DNA from 4 places in the Telluria sp. ZT3P39 genome. Region 1 is predicted to be linked to each of the others. Evidence: predicted binding sites of a transcription regulator. Region 1 holds the regulator's gene; each other region holds the start of a gene.

What was found. Region 1 encodes sigma-54, which starts transcription at its own class of promoters, with help from an activator protein. Its sites were predicted from a motif close to TGGCANGNAANCTGCTTT; they were not measured.
Region 2: the regulator sigma-54 is predicted to act here: its motif matches at 2,041-2,058, upstream of AC56LR_RS06665 (PEP-CTERM sorting domain-containing protein).
Region 3: the regulator sigma-54 is predicted to act here: its motif matches at 1,562-1,579, upstream of glnA (type I glutamate--ammonia ligase).
Region 4: the regulator sigma-54 is predicted to act here: its motif matches at 1,824-1,841, upstream of AC56LR_RS18980 (PEP-CTERM sorting domain-containing protein).

Annotation. Positions count from the first base shown of each region.
Region 1 is NZ_JCASIH010000015.1:1,283-5,466, reverse strand. Features, by position in the region: gene lptA (lipopolysaccharide transport periplasmic protein LptA) at 1-44, shown strand, start outside; gene lptB (LPS export ABC transporter ATP-binding protein) at 41-814, shown strand; gene AC56LR_RS14720 (RNA polymerase factor sigma-54) at 817-2,295, shown strand; gene hpf (ribosome hibernation-promoting factor, HPF/YfiA family) at 2,354-2,707, shown strand; gene AC56LR_RS14710 (enoyl-CoA hydratase/isomerase family protein) at 2,828-3,910, shown strand; partial or broken gene AC56LR_RS14705 (Ig-like domain-containing protein) at 4,018-4,184, opposite strand, start outside.
Region 2 is NZ_JCASIH010000004.1:225,602-229,785, forward strand. Features, by position in the region: gene AC56LR_RS06660 (acyl-CoA dehydrogenase family protein) at 1-1,017, opposite strand, end outside; gene AC56LR_RS06665 (PEP-CTERM sorting domain-containing protein) at 1,150-1,842, opposite strand; gene AC56LR_RS06670 (carboxy terminal-processing peptidase) at 2,318-4,184, opposite strand, start outside.
Region 3 is NZ_JCASIH010000003.1:174,444-178,627, reverse strand. Features, by position in the region: gene glnA (type I glutamate--ammonia ligase) at 76-1,491, opposite strand; gene AC56LR_RS04910 (rhodanese-like domain-containing protein) at 1,782-2,240, shown strand; gene AC56LR_RS04905 (hypothetical protein) at 2,237-2,962, shown strand; gene AC56LR_RS04900 (CocE/NonD family hydrolase) at 3,020-4,184, opposite strand, start outside.
Region 4 is NZ_JCASIH010000027.1:43,436-47,619, forward strand. Features, by position in the region: gene AC56LR_RS18970 (ATP-binding cassette domain-containing protein) at 1-574, shown strand, start outside; gene AC56LR_RS18975 (chemotaxis protein CheW) at 593-1,054, opposite strand; gene AC56LR_RS18980 (PEP-CTERM sorting domain-containing protein) at 1,218-1,778, opposite strand; gene AC56LR_RS18985 (hypothetical protein) at 2,016-2,354, shown strand; gene AC56LR_RS18990 (DUF817 domain-containing protein) at 2,453-3,295, shown strand; gene AC56LR_RS18995 (DUF2750 domain-containing protein) at 3,320-3,706, opposite strand; gene AC56LR_RS19000 (flagellar assembly protein A) at 3,732-4,184, opposite strand, start outside.

The DNA.
Region 1 (4,184 bases):
TCGCCCCGCGCCGTCCTGCAGCCGCAGAAGGCGGCAAGCAATGACGCTAGCCTCGACAAGCGTGCGCGAAGGCTGCAGCACCCTGATCGTCAAGGGATTGCAAAAGAGCTATGGCAAGCGGCTGGTGGTGCGCGACGTCTCGCTGCAGGTCGATTGCGGCGAAGTGGTCGGCCTGCTGGGCCCGAACGGCGCCGGCAAGACCACCTCGTTCTACATGATCGTCGGCCTGGTGCCGTCGGACGCCGGCTCGATCGACATCAATGGCACCGACATCTCGAGCCTGCCGATCCACCGGCGCGCGGTGCTGGGCCTGTCCTACCTGCCGCAGGAAGCCTCGGTGTTCCGCAAGCTCACGGTGGAAGAGAACATCCGCGCCGTGCTGGAACTGCAGCGCACCGATGAGGGCAAGGCCTTGTCGAAGGACGAGATCAACGAGCGCCTGGACACCCTGCTGGCCGAGCTGCAGATCGAGAAGCTGCGCGAGAGCCCGGCGCTGTCGCTGTCCGGCGGCGAGCGCCGCCGTGTGGAGATCGCGCGCGCGCTGGCGACCAACCCGCGCTTCGTGCTGTTAGATGAGCCGTTTGCCGGCGTGGACCCGATCGCCGTGATCGAGATCCAGCGCATCGTGCGCTTCCTGAAAGAGCGCAACATCGGCGTGCTGATCACGGACCACAACGTGCGCGAGACGCTCGGCATCTGCGACCGCGCCTACATCATCAACCAGGGGGCGGTGCTGGCCTCGGGCCGTCCGGACGACATCATCGCCGACGAGTCGGTGCGCCGCGTCTACCTCGGCGAACACTTCCGCATGTGACCATGAAACAGTCCCTGCAACTCCGCACTTCGCAGCACCTGGCGCTCACGCCGCAGCTGCAGCAGTCGATCCGCCTGCTGCAGTTGTCCACGCTCGAACTGCACCAGGAGCTCGAGCAGATACTGACCGATAACCCGCTGCTCGAACGCCTCGACGATCCGCTCGACCACTCGGTGCGCCTGCTGGCCGACGGCGCCATCAACAGCGCCCCCGCCAGCGGCGAAGCCCCGGCCGCGCAGCCGGCACAGGAAGGCGGCGAAGGCGAGGGCGCCAAGCCAGAGGCCGACGGCTTCGAAGACGGTGACCGCGACCGCGGCGAGCCTGACGGCGACTGGGGCGGCGAGGGCGGGGGCGCGCGCAGCGGCGACGACGAAGACGGCCGTCCGCAGCTGGAAGCCTGCAGCGTGTCGCTGCGCGAGCACCTGGCCGAACAGGTGCGCACCACCGGCTGCAGCGTGCGCGACCGCGCGCTGGCCGAACTGGTGATCGATGCGCTCGACGACAACGGCTATTTAGAGGAGCCGCTGGACGACATCCACGCGCGCCTGCCCGCCGAACTCGAGATCGAGATGGACGAGCTGCGCTGCGCGCTGGCGCTGGTGCAGAGCCTGGACCCGCTCGGCTGCGGCGCCCGCAGCGCGGCCGAATGCCTGGCCCTGCAGATCCGCCGCATGCCGGGCGTGCCGATGGTGACGCGGCGCCTGGCGCTGAAGATCGTCGAAGGCTACCTGAGCTGGTTCGCACAGCGCGAATACACCAAGCTCAAGAAGGCGCTGGACTGCGACGACGAAGACCTGCGCGAAGTGCAGGCCGTGGTCCGCCAGTGCAATCCGCATCCGGGCGCGGCCTTTGCGTCTGCCACCTCCGACTACGTGGTGCCGGACGTGATCGTGCGCCGCGCCAAGAGCGGCTGGTCGGTGATGCTGAATCCGGACGTGATGCCGAAATTGCGCGTCAACTCACTCTACGCCAACCTGCTCAAGCAGGGAAAAAGCGAAAGCCAGATGGGCGCGCAGCTGCAGGAAGCCAAGTGGCTGATCAAGAATATGCGCCAGCGTTTCGATACAATTTTGCGTGTGGCGGAGGCGATTGTAGAGCGCCAGCGCAACTTTTTCAGCCATGGCGCGGTTGCCATGCGTCCGCTTGTGCTGCGCGAGATTGCTGATACACTAGGCCTACACGAGAGCACGATTTCTCGCGTTACAACGCAGAAATACATGCTGACCCCCCACGGCATGTTTGAACTGAAATACTTCTTCGGAAGCCACGTCGCCACCGAAGCGGGGGGAGAAGCATCTTCCACGGCGATCCGCGCGCTTATTGCGCAATTGACAGGAGCAGAAGACCCTAAGAACCCTCTATCCGACAGCAAGATCGCGGAAATGCTCGGGGAACAAGGTATGGTCATTGCGCGCCGGACGGTAGCCAAATACCGTGAGGCGCTCAAGATTCCTCCCGTCAGCCTCCGCAAGTCTCTGTAACTGCACTGCCCACACCTACCTTGTGGCGCGGGCAGCGCGACATTTCAAAGGAGTGTGTATGAACCTCACTATCAGTGGTCATCATCTTGAAGTGACTCCCGCAATTCGTGAATACGTTCAGAATAAGCTCGAGCGCATTACCCGCCATTTCGATCACGTGATCGACACCCACGTGTTCCTCGCCATCGATAATCTCACCGAAAAAGAAAAACGGCAGAAAGCCGAGATCAACCTGCAAGTATCAGGAAAAATTTTGCATGTGGCCAGTGCCGCGCAAGACCTGTACGCGGCGATCGACACGCTGATGGACAGGCTGGACCGCCAGGTCATCAAGCATAAATCCATGCTGCAAAATCATAATCACGTGGCGCACAAGCGCCTGCCGGATCTCGGCGAAGCAGCCGCAGCGTAAATACGCGCAGCAGCAATGACAGCGAGGGCGTCTGAGGGGACGCCCTTTTTGCATCCAACAGGCTTCGCGTGCACGCGACTGTTCGGTAAAATGGATGTTTTTTCGATCACAGCACATCCCATGACCGACACCGTCCTGACCCGCGTCGCCAACCGCACCGGCGTCATTACGCTCGACCGGCCGAAGGCCCTGAACTCCCTGTCGCTCGACATGGTGCGCGCGCTCACCGCGATCCTGCGCGACTGGCAGCATGACACCGGCATCGACGCGGTCGTCATCACCAGCTCGAGCGAGAAAGCCTTGTGCGCGGGCGGCGACATCCGCTTCTTCCACGAGATGGGGCATGTGGGGCCGACTGGCGGCAGCGCGCTGCTGGAAGACTTCTTCACCGAAGAATACGCACTGAACCACCTGATCCATTTCTACCCGAAGCCGTATATCGCGCTGATGGATGGCGTGGTGATGGGCGGCGGCATGGGCATCGCCCAGGGCGGCCCCGATTGCGGCCTGCGCATCGTCACCGAACGCAGCAAGGTCGCCATGCCCGAGGTGAATATCGGCCTGTTCCCCGATGTCGGCGGCAGCCATTTCCTGTCGCACGCGCCGGGCCAGCTGGGCCAGTACCTGGGCCTCACCGGTTTGACGATCGGCGCGGCCGACGCGATCTACGTGGGCCTGGCCGACCTGTTCGTGCCGGGCGAGAAGATGGGCGAGTTGATGGCGCTGGTGGATACTACTGCGGGCGCGGATCTGCCGGCAGCGATCCGCGCGTTTGCCGCGCAGTGTGCGGGTGCTGCCGGCGCGAGCGAACTGCAGGCGCAGCGCGCGGTCATCGATGCGCATTTCGGCGCTTCCTCGGTGGCCGCCATCATGGCATCGCTCGCGCGCGACGAGAACCCGTTCGCGCAAAAAGCCTTGAAAGCCATGCGCCAGCGCTCGCCCCTGATGATGTGCGTCACCCGCGAACTCCTGCAGCGCGGCGCCGCGCTCGACGTGGCCGATTGCCTGCGCATGGAGCGCTCGCTGGTGCGCCACAATTTCGAACACGGCGAGGTGCTCGAAGGCGTGCGGGCGCTGGTGATCGACAAGGACAATGCGCCCAAGTGGACTCCGGCGACGCTGGAAGAAGTCACGCCGGAGATGGTGGCGAAATTCTTCGAGCCGGTCTGGCCTGATTACGCGCATCCGCTGCGGCACCTGTAGCAAGAAACACGGTTGATCCGGCTCGTACTTCGATGCCGGCGCGTCTATTCGATGTGGCCTGGTTCGAGCAAGGGCCTGCACTGCCAAAGCGCAGGCCCTAGTGCGCCCTATAGGGGCATGCCAAACGCAATGGCACCCGTCAGTGCCGAGACGCTCGGCACGCCGACCAGGACGATCGACGTACCAGGCAGGCTGATGAGTAGATCGTTGCCGGTGTCAGTGACATACTTCGCGATGAAAGCATCGACGCTCATCGGCGTTGAGAAGAAGTCTG
Region 2 (4,184 bases), on a different contig from region 1:
GGCTTCCAGCATCAGTTCGGTCAGCGTCTGCTGGATGTCGGTGCCGCGTACCTTGAGCACCGAAGCTTCCGGCCCCGGCGCCTGGTTGGCCTGGGCGAGCACGCGCAGCACGGTCATTTCCAGGGCCATCAGTTCGATCTCGAGCGCGCCCACCTTGGCCGCGAACAGCGGATCCGCCAATAGCGGACGGCCGTTCTTCTGTTCGCGCCGCGCCAGGCGCTTGAGGAAGGCCAGCTCGCGCTTGCTGCGCCCGACCGCGGCGATGCCGGTGCGCTCGTGGCCGAGCAGGTATTTGGCATAGGTCCAGCCGCGGTTTTCCTGGCCCACCAGGTTGGCGGCGGGCACGCGCACGTTGTCGAAGAAGACTTCGTTCACTTCGTGGTCTTCGTCGAGCATGATGATCGGGCGCACGGTGACGCCGGGCGCATGCATGTCGATCAGCAGGAAGGAGATGCCTTCCTGCTTGCGCACGGAACTGTCGGTGCGCACCAGGCAGAAGATCATGTCGGCGTGCTGGGCCAGCGTGGTCCAGGTCTTCTGGCCATTGACCAGGTAATAGTCGCCCTCGGCGTCGGCATGGCGGACCGCGGTGGTCTTGAGCGAAGCGAGGTCCGAGCCGGCGCCCGGCTCGGAATAGCCCTGGCACCACCAGTCTTCGCAGGACAGGATGCGCGGCAGGAAATAGTCTTTCTGTTCCTGCGAGCCGAAGGCCATGATCACCGGGGCCACCATGTCGATCCCGAAGGGCATGATGCGCGGCGTACCGGCACGCGCGCATTCTTCCTCGAAGATATGGCGCTGGATCGGCGTCCAGCCAGGGCCGCCGAACTCGGCCGGCCACCCGGGCGCGACCCAGCCCTGCCGGGCAAGGATCTTGTGCCAGCGCACGAAGTCGTCCTTGTTCAGGCGCAGGTGCTTGAGCACCTTGGCTTGCAGGTCTTTGGGAAGATGGGAATCGAGGAAGGCGCGAACCTGGTCGCGAAAGGCCAGGTCCTCGTCCGAGTAATGCAGGTCCATGTCGTCTCCTTGTTATTGGGCCGCCTGGAATAGCACGACCGTTCACAAGGATTGTACCGCAATCGGACAGAGCGCCAAGTGGAAACACCGGCGCTCATGCAGGGCGGGCAGCGCCGCCCTGCGGCAGATCAATTAACGGTTGCGGCGGCGCGCTGCGCCTACGCCCAGCATACCTGCCAGCATCAGCGCCAGGCTTGCCGGTTCAGGCACGTCGACTGCGTCGGCGCCTGCACCTGGCGTCACGCTCACGCCGGCGCCAGCGCCGGTACCGATGCCGATGCCGTTGCCTGGAACGGTGACGCTGACCGCGCCGTTGCCCGAAGCGCCTGCGCCAGGGATCACGGTCGCGCCGTTCGAGCCTGCCGAGCCGTTCGAGCCGCTGGCTGCGCCGCCGCCTGCAGTGGCGGCGCGCGAGACGAGGGCTTCCTGGACCACTGCGCCGTCAGCCGAGCCGACCAGCGAGACGCCGGTGCCCATGGCCGCTGCCATGATGGCCATGTTCGAGCCCAGCAGGTAGTCGCCTGCGATGCCGCGCTTGAAGAACATGGTGGTCTGGCCGTTGTCCTGAGCGATCGAGGCGGATGCCTTGCCGTCCAGGATGTCCGCCAGGGTGGCTGCCGACGACGAGCCGGCCGAGTGCGCAACACCGCCGATGAGCTTCAGGCCGCCTTCGAGGACACCGGAACCGAGGACATCAACCCCGTTGCCGGCGGTCCAGCCGGACAGGAAAGTCGGTGGCGCGGAAGTGCTCGACGAAATCGTATCAGCGTGGGCAGCACCTGCGCCAACCATCAGCGCAGCAATAACGAGGTGACGAATTGTCATGGGATTAACTCCTAAGTTGAAAATCAATTATTGTTCTTACAACGTAGGATTATCCTAACATACATAGAAAAATTACAACAGGATTGATACCTCAACCGTGCGCGAGGTACGAGGCGGGAATAAGCCCCGCGTTTTGGTAGGAATCCTCTTACGCGTATATGGGCTAGTTAACGTAGCCTGCCCTTTTTTCTTGCGGAATATGCAGTTTGAGTGGGAAATTCCTTCGAAATGCACGGCGTCGTCCACCAGCAAGTAGGAAAAGGGAACTGTTGAGTTATCGTAGTGCAATAAGTGTGTCGCTGACCGTCCTACAAGAATCCCGCCGGCGCCGCGAAATTAACAACATTTTTTTTGCACCGGGGCCTGCGCGGGATGCCTTACACATCGAATCGGCATGGGGCGAAACGACAATGGCCGGCCTGCGCATGCAGGACCGGCCATTCTGTCGAGCGCGCCGGCGAAGCCGACGCCGTTCTTAGTTACCGCGGGGCGAGACCATGTAGGGCATGGCGCGCGAGGCCATGCGGGAGTCAAGGCGCAGCATCCCGACTTCGTCCGCCAGGATGTTGGCGGCTTCCTGCAGCAGGATATCCTTGGCGTCCTTGGCCGCCTTCTCGGCTGCCAGCTCGGCCTTCAGGTCGCGTTCGTCGAACTGCAGGCCGTCGTCCTGGCGTGGCGCGCCGCGCACCGCGACGGTGGTCTTGCCCGGCCTGGTCGGCGCCGGCACCTTGGCGCGCGCTTCCTTGCCCCCAGGGCTGGTCGCCGGTTCGTCGCTTGCGGTGCCGGTGGCGCCTGCCAGGCGTGCTTCGCGCAGCTTGGAGCGGGCATCCTGGGCGTCGCGTTCCTTGCGGCGCACGGCTTCGTTCAGCGAGATGGCGTTTTCCTTGCGCACCTTCATCACTTCGGCGATGTCTTCCTGGAGGAACTGGAATTCCTTGTCCTTGGCGATGCGCGCTTCGTGGCGCTTCTGCAGTGGCGCGATCAGCTCCTTCAGGTCGCCTGCCGCGGCGAAGCTGGCCGGCTTGATCGCCACCCATGGCAGCGCATTGTCATAGGACGACTCGCCGAAGCTGTCGGTATCGGACAGCACCGGCAGCTTGATGTCCGGCGTGACGCCGCGCAGCTGGGTGGTGCCGCCATTGATGCGGAAGAACTGGGCGATCGTCATCTTCAGCTCGCCGTAGCGCACTTTTTCGCCCGGCGAGAAGCGGTCGAGGTCGATCAGGGTCTGGACCGTGCCCTTGCCGAAGCTCGGCTCGCCGATGACGAGGCCGCGGCCGTAATCCTGGATGGCGGCGGCGAAGATTTCGGATGCCGAGGCCGAACCGCGGTTGATCAGGACGCCCACCGGGCCGTCCCAGGCCAGGCCTGCATTGGTGTCCGATTCGACTTCGATGCGGCCCTGGGCGTCGCGCTGCTGTACCACCGGACCCTTGTCGATGAACAGGCCGGTCAGTTCGATGGCTTCGGTCAGCGAGCCGCCGCCGTTGTTGCGCAGGTCGATCAGGACGTTGTCGACCTTGTCCTTCTTGAGTTCGCCAAGGATGCGGGCCACGTCGCGGGTGGCGCTGCGGAAGTCCTTGTCGCCGCGGCGGCGCGCCTCGAAATCGAGGTAGAAGGTCGGCAGCGAAATCACGCCGACCCGGCGCTTGACGCCGCCGTCCTTGACTTCGATGATCGACTTCTTGGCGGCCTGCTCTTCCATGCTGATCTTCTTGCGCACCATCGACACGCTCACCGGCTTGGCGTCGGGGCCGGCGTCGCCAGGCAGCACGTCGAGGCGCACGGTGGTGCCCTTCTCGCCGCGCACCAGCTGCACCACATCGTCGATGCGCCAGCCGAGCACGTCGGTCAGGGCGCCATTGCCCTGGGCCACGCCGGTAATGCGGTCGCCCACCTTCAGCTTGCCCGACAGCGCGGCCGGGCTGCCCGGCACGATCTCGCGGATGATGGTGTATTCGTCGCGCGTCTGCAGCACCGCGCCGATGCCTTCCAGCGACAGGCGCATGGCGATGTCGAAGTTGTCGGCCGAGCGCGGGCCCAGGTAGTTGGTGTGCGGCTCGATGGCGGTGGCGTACGCGTTCATGAACATCTGGAACACGTCTTCGTTGTTGAGCTTGCGGATGCGGCCGACGTAGTTCTCGTAGCGCTTGTCGAGCGTCTCGCGAATGCCCTTGTCGTCCTTGCCGGCCAGCTTCAGGCGCAGCCAGTCGTTCTTGACGCGCTTGCGCCACAGGTCGCGGATTTCTTCTTCGGACTTGGCGTACGGCGCTTTTTCGCGGTCGAGCTGGAGCGTCTCGTTGAGCGTGAAGTCGGGCGTGGTCTTGAGCAGCTGGCGCGCG
Region 3 (4,184 bases), on a different contig from region 1:
CTCGCTTTCCCCGCGTTTGTTACCGCTGCTTACACCCATTGACGCCTGGGCGCGACAGCCGGCTTGCCTGAACGATTACGCCGAGTAGTACATGTCGAATTCGGCCGGGTGCGGGGTCATGCGCAAGCGCTGGACTTCCTGCATCTTCAGTTCGATGTAGGCATCGATCATGGCGTCCGAGAACACGCCGCCGCGGGTCAGGAACTCGCGGTCCTTGTCCAGGGCTTCGAGCGCTTCTTCCAGCGAAGCGCAGACGGTCGGGATCAGCTTGTCTTCTTCCGGCGGCAGGTGGTACAGGTCCTTGGTTGCCGCTTCGCCCGGGTGGATCTTGTTCTGGATGCCGTCCAGGCCCGCCATCAGCAGCGCGGCGAAGCACAGGTAGACGTTGGCCAGTGGGTCCGGGAAGCGGGTCTCGATGCGGCGGCCCTTCGGGTTCGCCACGTGCGGGATGCGGATCGAGGCCGAACGGTTGCGGGCCGAATAGGCCAGCTTGACCGGGGCTTCGTAGCCAGGCACCAGGCGCTTGTACGAGTTGGTGCCCGGGTTGGTGATCGCGTTCAGGGCGCGTGCGTGCTTGATGATGCCGCCGATGTAGAACAATGCGGTTTCCGACAGGCCGGCATAGCCGTCGCCGGCGAACAGGTTCTTGCCGTCTTTCCAGACCGACTGGTGCACGTGCATGCCCGAGCCGTTGTCGCCATTGATCGGCTTGGGCATGAAGGTAGCGGTCTTGCCGTAGCTGTGGGCCACGTTCCAGATCACGTATTTCATGTTCTGGGTCCAGTCGGCGCGCTCGACCAGGGTCGAGAACCTGGTGCCGATTTCATTCTGGCCGGGGCCGGCCACTTCGTGGTGGTGCACTTCGACCGGGATGCCCATCGATTCGAGGATCAGCGACATTTCCGAACGCATGTCCTGGAAGCTGTCGACCGGCGGGACCGGGAAATAGCCGCCCTTGACGGTCGGGCGGTGGCCGCTGTTGCCGCCTTCAATTTCCTTGTCGGTCGACCACGAGGCTTCGTCGGAATCGATCTTGACGAAGCAGCCGGACATGTCGATCTTCCAGCGGATCGAGTCGAAGATGAAGAATTCCGGTTCCGGGCCGAAATAGGCGGTGTCGCCGATGCCCGAGGACTTCAGGTAGGCTTCGGCGCGCTTGGCGATCGAGCGCGGGTCGCGGTCATAGCCCTTGCCGTCCGACGGTTCGATCACGTCGCACTGCATGAACAGGGTGGTCTCTTCCATGAACGGATCGATGTTGGCGGTGAGCGGGTCCGGGATCAGGAGCATGTCCGAGGCTTCGATGCCCTTCCAGCCGGCGATCGACGAACCGTCGAAGGCGTGGCCCGACTCGAATTTGTCTTCGTCGAAGTGCGAGACAGGAACGGTCACGTGATGCTCTTTGCCGCGGGTATCGGCGAAGCGGAAATCAACGAACTTGACTTCGTTGTCTTTGATCATTTGCACTACGTCTGCAGCCGTCTTTGCCATTCGTATCTCCTGATTGAAAAGGGGGGACCGCGCTCGACATCCTCGGTAGCGCGACCACATGGTGTACTTCAAAGCATGAACTATGCCAAGCTGTCGTTATGAGCAAATGCCATAAGCTTCGTTGGAAGCCTGCATATTTGGCCATACAATCGTCATCAGCCGGTGCCTGTGCCCCGGTGCATGCATGCACCGATTTGGTGCAAATGCGGCGACCGTGCACCATCGCAGCGCAGGATACACCGAACCAAGTTGGTGCAACGCTTTTTCTTGTCCAGGACGGAACAACCATCATGAACACACCTGAGGCCATTCTTGCCGCCGCCCGCGAACGCGCCGCCGGCCAGCCCTATGCCGGCGCGGTCACGCCCGAAGAAGCGTTCGCCCTGCTCCAGCTCGACCCGCGCGCCAAGCTGGTCGACGTGCGCACCAACGCCGAGCGCGACTGGGTCGGCCGCGCCGCCGTACCCGAGTCCCAGCACGTGGCGGTGCAATGGGCCACCTATCCCGGCGGCCAGCCCAATCCCGCCTTCGCTGCGCAGCTCGAGCAGGTCGCGCGCAAGGACGAGGTGCTGCTGTTCCTGTGCCGCTCGGGCGTGCGCTCGCGCCACGGCGCGCGGGTCGCCACCGAGCATGGCTTCGCCGAATCCTACGACATCCTGGAAGGCTTCGAGGGCGACCGCGATGCCGACGGCCACCGCAAGACGATCAGCGGCTGGTGCAAGGCCGGGCTGCCGTGGATCGGGGCGTGACGATGGATGCACAGGCACGCCTGGACGCCGCCAGCGAACTGGCGGGCGACGGCCAGCATGAGGAAGCGCTGCGCGAGTTCCAGTGGTTCCACGACCATGCACTGGAACAGGATCCGGCGCTGTACGGCGTGCGCCTGTCGTATGCGCTGTATGCGTGGGCCGACCTGGGGCAGGAATATCCGCCCGCACTGGAAGCCCTGGAAGCCGTGCGCCAACGCGACATGGCCCTCCTGCTGGCAGGCCAGGGCAAGCGCGGGCTGTTCCACGACGTGGTGGCCATCAATGACGAGCTGGGAAAGAGCGATGAGACGCATGCCCTGTGCGTGCAACTCGAGCGCGCCGATCCCGCCCTGCTGCTCGCCTGCGCCGACATCGCCCTGCCGGCCATCATCGCCGCCGGCGACTACGCGCTGGCCGAACGCCTGCTGCCCGCGCCCGAAGAGACCATCCGCGAGCGCAGCCGCTTCCTGATGAAGGCGTTCTCGCGCTGGCGCCGGCAGCATGGACGCACCATGTATATTCCGTCGCAGATCGACATCTATGCGAACGACGTGCGGCAGGTGCTGGCGGTGCTCGGGCAGCGCGGGCGGCATGCCGAGGCGGAGCGCCTGCGCAAGCTGGCCGTGGACCTGATTCCTGCGACCACGGTCAGGCGCGCGGTGCGCGCTGCGCTTGGTAGGGTGGCCGGCTCCGCCGGCCGCGCGTTCAACGAACGGGGATGAACCACGGTGCCGAAACATTAACGTGATTTGAACGCGCGGGCGGCGAAGCCGCCCACCCTACGGCATGACGAACACCTGCATGCCCGACGCCGCCCCAGGCGCACGGTACACCCGCTGCGTCGCCTTCCTGAAATCCTCAGCCTTCGCCGACGGAATATGCGTAAACGTCTGCGGATTCAAATCCACCAGCGGGAACCACGAGCTCTGTACCTGCACCATGATGCGGTGGCCGCGCCGGAAAGTATGGTTCACCTGCCCCAGCTCGAAGGACAGCGCCTCCTGCTTGCCCGGCGTGAACGGCTCCGGCTTTTCGAAACTGTTACGGAATTTCCCGCGCAGCGGATTGCCGCGCACCAGCTGCTGGAAGCCGCCCATGTTGATCGCCGGCGGTCCCACGTCGTTGCCCTTGCGCTCCACACCAGGTGTCGGATACGCTGCCGGATACACGTCGATCAGCTTGACCACCCAGTCCGCATCGGTGCCGGTGGTCGACACGAACATCTTCGGCGCCACCGGCCCGGCGATCGTCACGTCCTCGTCCAGTACCTCGCTCTGGTAGACCAGCACGTCCGGCCGCGTGGCGGCGAAGCGCTGGTCCGAGACCATGTATTCGCGCGGCACCCCTAGCGCCGCGTAGCCGATGTAGGGCACGGGATTGCGCGGGTCGGCCACATACTCGTCGTAGCCCGCGCCGGCAGCCGCCGGCTGCTGCCAGCCCAGCGTGCCGTTCGGGCCGAAGTAGAGCGTGCGCGCCTTGGCGGGCGCCGGCGGCCAGGCGGCATACGTGCGCCAGACGTTGGTGCCGGTCTCGAACGCGGTCACCGCAGGCAGGATGCGCGCGGGCTTGACGCCCTTCAGGTGCTGCTCGAAGAAGGGGAACTGGATCTCGCGCCGGAAGTAGTCGCTGGTCCTGGCGTCGAACGACACGTTGCCGAAACGCGCGCCGTCGCTGCGCGCCCAGCCGCCGTGCACCCAGGGTCCCATCACCAGCGCGTTGGACGTGCCGGGATTATATTTCCCCACTGCCTTATGGATCGCAAACGGGCCGGCCGGGTCTTCGGCATCGAACCAGCCGCCCACCGTCAGCACCGCCGCCTTGACGTTCTTCATGTGCGGCGTGATGTCGCGCGAGCGCCAGAATTCGTCGTAGGTGTCGTGCTCGATGGTCGGCACCAACAGCTCGCGCTGCTCCGCGCTCATGGTGGCGAGGATGTTCGGCAGC
Region 4 (4,184 bases), on a different contig from region 1:
CGACCTCGAAACGCGCGAAGCATTGACGATGGCGCTGGCCCAGTTCGAAGGCACCGTGGTCCTGGTATCGCACGATCGCCACCTGCTGCGCGCCACCACCGACGAATTCATCATCGTCGCCGACGGCAAGCTGCAGCCCTTCGACGGCGACCTGGACGACTACAAGGAATGGCTGTTCAAGACCAAGCTCGGCAAGGGCACGGTCACCCTGCCCACCATCGCCCCGGCGACGATCACGGCGGCGGCGACCGAGGCCAGGGCCGCGCTGGCCGCGGCGGCGCCGGCCGAGCGCAAGGACCAGAAGCGCGTGGAAGCCGGCGAGCGCCAGCGCATTGCCGCGCTGCGCAAACCGATCGAGAACCGGGTCAAGCGCCTGGAAGAACAGATGGCCAAGCTCAACGAGAAGAAGGCCGGCATCGACGCCGCGCTGCTCGACCCGGCCGTCTACGAAGCCGGCCAGAAGGAGCGCCTGAAGACCCTGGTGGCCGACCAGGCATTCGCGGTGCGCGACCTGGAGCAGCTGGAAACCGAATGGATGACGCTGCAGGAACAGCTCGAAGGCCTGGCCGCTTGACCAAGGCCAGGCTGGCCGCTAGGCTACCTGGCGCGGCTCGGCCGGGGCCAGCGACATCAGGCGGTCGATGTCGATCAGGATCAGGCGCCGTCCCTTGATGGTCCCGAGGCCGATCAGGTAGTCGGCATCGGCCTGGGCGCCCGGCAGCGGCGCCACCTGTTCCGGATGCAGCCGCACTACGCCCGTCACCCTTTCCACTACCACCCCCACCACGCCGGCCGGGACCCGCACGACGATCACGTCGGTGCTCGGATCGGGCCTTGACAGCTCCGCCGAGAAGGCCGCGCGCAGGTCGACCACCGGCATGATCACCCCGCGCGAAAGCGCCACCCCGCCGACGATTTCCCCATCGCTCGAAAAGCGTTCGAGCGACTTGAACAGCTTGAGCTCCTGGACGGCGGCATAGTCGAGCCCATATTCGAGCCCGCCGAGGGTGAAACCAAGGAACTGCTGGGGTACGGCTAGCGGTTGGTTCGACATGGTGCTCCCTTTCATCGGCATCACCAATGCTAAGGGCGTGGCCTCTTGGGAATGTTGACTGTAGTCAACTAGTGCAGCCTCCAGAAACAACAAGGCCCGGTCGTGTTACCGACCGGGCCCTGGACGCTTCGACACTGCCGGGGGCAGTGCGGGTGCTTCCCGATTACTTGCTTGCCTTGCGGCGGCGCACTGCCGCCATGCCGGCCATCGCCAGGCCGAACAGGGCGATCGATGCCGGCTCAGGAACTTGCGACGAGGTGATGCTCATGGTGGCGTTCTGGGTGGTCAGCGACCAGCCTGGATAGCCCCACGAATTGGTGAACATGCGCATCGAGACTGCCAAGTTGCCCGACTGGTCGATGGCCATCAGCAGCGCATTGAGTTCGGTCAACTCGGCAGCGCCGAAGTCGCGGGTCTGGGTCGACCAGCTATGCGTGGCGCCGGCCAGGTGCAGGTTGTACAGGTGGTTTTCGCCGTTGTACAGGCCGACGTAGACGCCGTTGCTCGGATCCTGGCCGCCCCAGCCCTGGTCGACCAGGGTGACCGAGCTGGTCAGGTTCGATACGTAGTTGGTGCCGGCGGCGAAGGTGACGCGGCCCAGTTCCTGGTTGCCGCCCCGCTGGAACGAACCGGCCGGAGCCGTGGTTTGCACGACCGATGCCGATGCCGATGCTGCGGCGCCTGCCAGGATGACGGAGATTGCGAATGCTTTCAGGACGTTCATGGTGTTCTTCCGATTGTTGGTTATGGTTGTTGTCGCCCTACCCTATTAGCAATCATCGTGCCAGCAGGAAAATTTCCTTTACATTCAACAACATAACCGATCAGGCCAAAATATTTCCCAAGTGAATGTAAAGTTTCTCGACAGATTTAATATGCGGCATTGCAACTTTAATCGGCAGACTATTCCGGGTGGGTGAGCCGTGCGTGGGAGAGCCGCTGGCTTGGGTATAGTCGGGCCATGTCCAGCCCTCGTACCTATCCCACTACACCGGACGGCCGCTATTTCGTCGTGAAAGGACGCCTCTGGCGCACCAGTAACCCGGAACTCGCGCCGGACGAACGACAGCGTTGGGTGAACCGCCTCATGGATGCGCGCAGGCAGGTCGGCGCCGCCAGGAAAGCGGGCGACCCAGACTTGGAGCACGGCGCGCGGGCCGCCGTGGATGCGGCCAAGCGCGCGCTGGGAGAGCGCGGGCCGGTGTGGTGGCATGACGGCGCCCCGGACTTCAACCGCCGCTTCGTCGCCAATACCCCGTATGCCGGCTGGTACGCCGCGCTGCCCGATAGCGCGCCCTGAGATTGATTCCGCGATCCTTCTGTGACAACATCGAATCACTCATCGGCTCTCCCTTCCAGGTCCGCACAACAATGAAAAGAATGCCCGGCTCTTCTCCCATGACGCTCGCGCTCGACAACGTGCTGCTCGACACCAGGGCGCGCCAGCTCGGCGGCTGGCGCCGCGGCGGCGCCGAATTCCTGTATTTCGGCTTCAAGAATGCGCGCGCCTGCCTGTTCGTCGGTCTGTTCTTCGCCGCCATGATGCTGACCCCGCGCGCAGGCCTGTTCGGCATTCTGCGCTACGACGTGCTGCTGCTGGTGGCGCTGGCGATCCAGCTGTGGATGGTCCGTTCCGGACTCGAGACGATGGACGAGCTCAAGGCCATCTGCCTGTTCCATGCGGTCGGCTTCGTGCTCGAGGCCTTCAAGGTCTCCGGCAGCATCCAGTCCTGGAGCTATCCGGATGCCGGCTACACCAAGCTGCTCGGCGTGCCGCTGTTCTCGGGCTTCATGTATGCGGCCATCGGCAGCTATATCGTGCAGGCCTGGCGCCTGTTCGACCTGCGCATCCGCCACCATCCGCCGCACTGGATGGCCTGGACCATTGCGATCCTGATCTACCTGAACTTCTTCACCCACCATTACATCGGCGACTACCGCTGGTACCTGGCCGCCTGCGCGCTCGGTCTTTACTCGCGCACCATGGTGGTGTTCCGCCCGCTCGACCGCGACCGCAAGATGCCGCTGCTGCTGGCCTTCGTGCTGATCGGGTTCTTCATCTGGCTGGCCGAGAACATCGGAACCTTCTGGGGCGTGTGGCGCTACCCGAACCAGCTGGGCGCCTGGTCCAGCGTTCACGTGAGCAAATGGAGCTCGTGGTCGCTGCTGGTGATCATGACCTTCACCATCGTCGCCAACCTCAAGCACATCAAGGAAAAAATCCACGTCGCGCGTGCCTGACAGGCGCCGGCGCCGAGGATGCGCCTAGCCGGCGGCAGGCGCCGTGGCGCTGTCGGGATGCACCAGCAGCGCGCGCGCCAGGTCGGCCGGCTCCATCTCGACGCCCGCCATGTCGGCGTTGAAGTTCACACCGGCGCGCATGCCGTCGTCGTGCATGCCGCGCAGCCAGGTGTCGACGAAGTCCTCGAACGCGATGGCGGCGGGCCGGTAGGCCGCCCACTCGCCCTGGGCGTGGCGGCGCGCATCGGCTTCGCTTGACCAGAAGACCAGCACCTGGGTTTCGCCCTCGTTCGACTGGCAGCATGCCCAGCCCTCTTCCGATTGCAGGCCCCAGGCCACGCCGCTGTCGCGGACGGCGGCAATGAAGCGGTCACGGTCGGCCTGCGGGTCGGCATTCAGGTGCAGCGTCATGGTATTCCTTTGATGGGTTGGTGGTTCAGGCGTCGGCCGGGCCGCTGGTGCTCCAGCTGAAGGCGCCGGTGCTGCCGGAGAACAGCAGCTCGGCGCCGCTGGCGTCGCGCAGGCGCGCCTTGAATTCGCGTGCCGGCAGGGCATGCATGCTTTCCGCTTCCGGCTCGACGTCCAGCGCCCGCACCGTGATCTCGCCGGCCACCGCCTGGATGTCGGCGCCGGCCACCGCGCTGTGCTGGGCGCGCTGCGCTTCCAGCCTGGCTTGGCAAGCCACGCCCGCTTCCTGCTCGGCCTCGATGTCCTTGAGCTCCTGCGCAAAGGCCGACATCTGCTTGAGCGCGGGGGCGACGCCGGCGGCCAGCTTCTTGAACATCGGCTGCTGCTCCGGCGTGAGCACCAGCTCGCCCTTGCGCACGCGCCCGGCCAGCTTGACGTAGCTGGCCACCTCCGGCTGGGCCGACAATTCCTGCATCGCCGT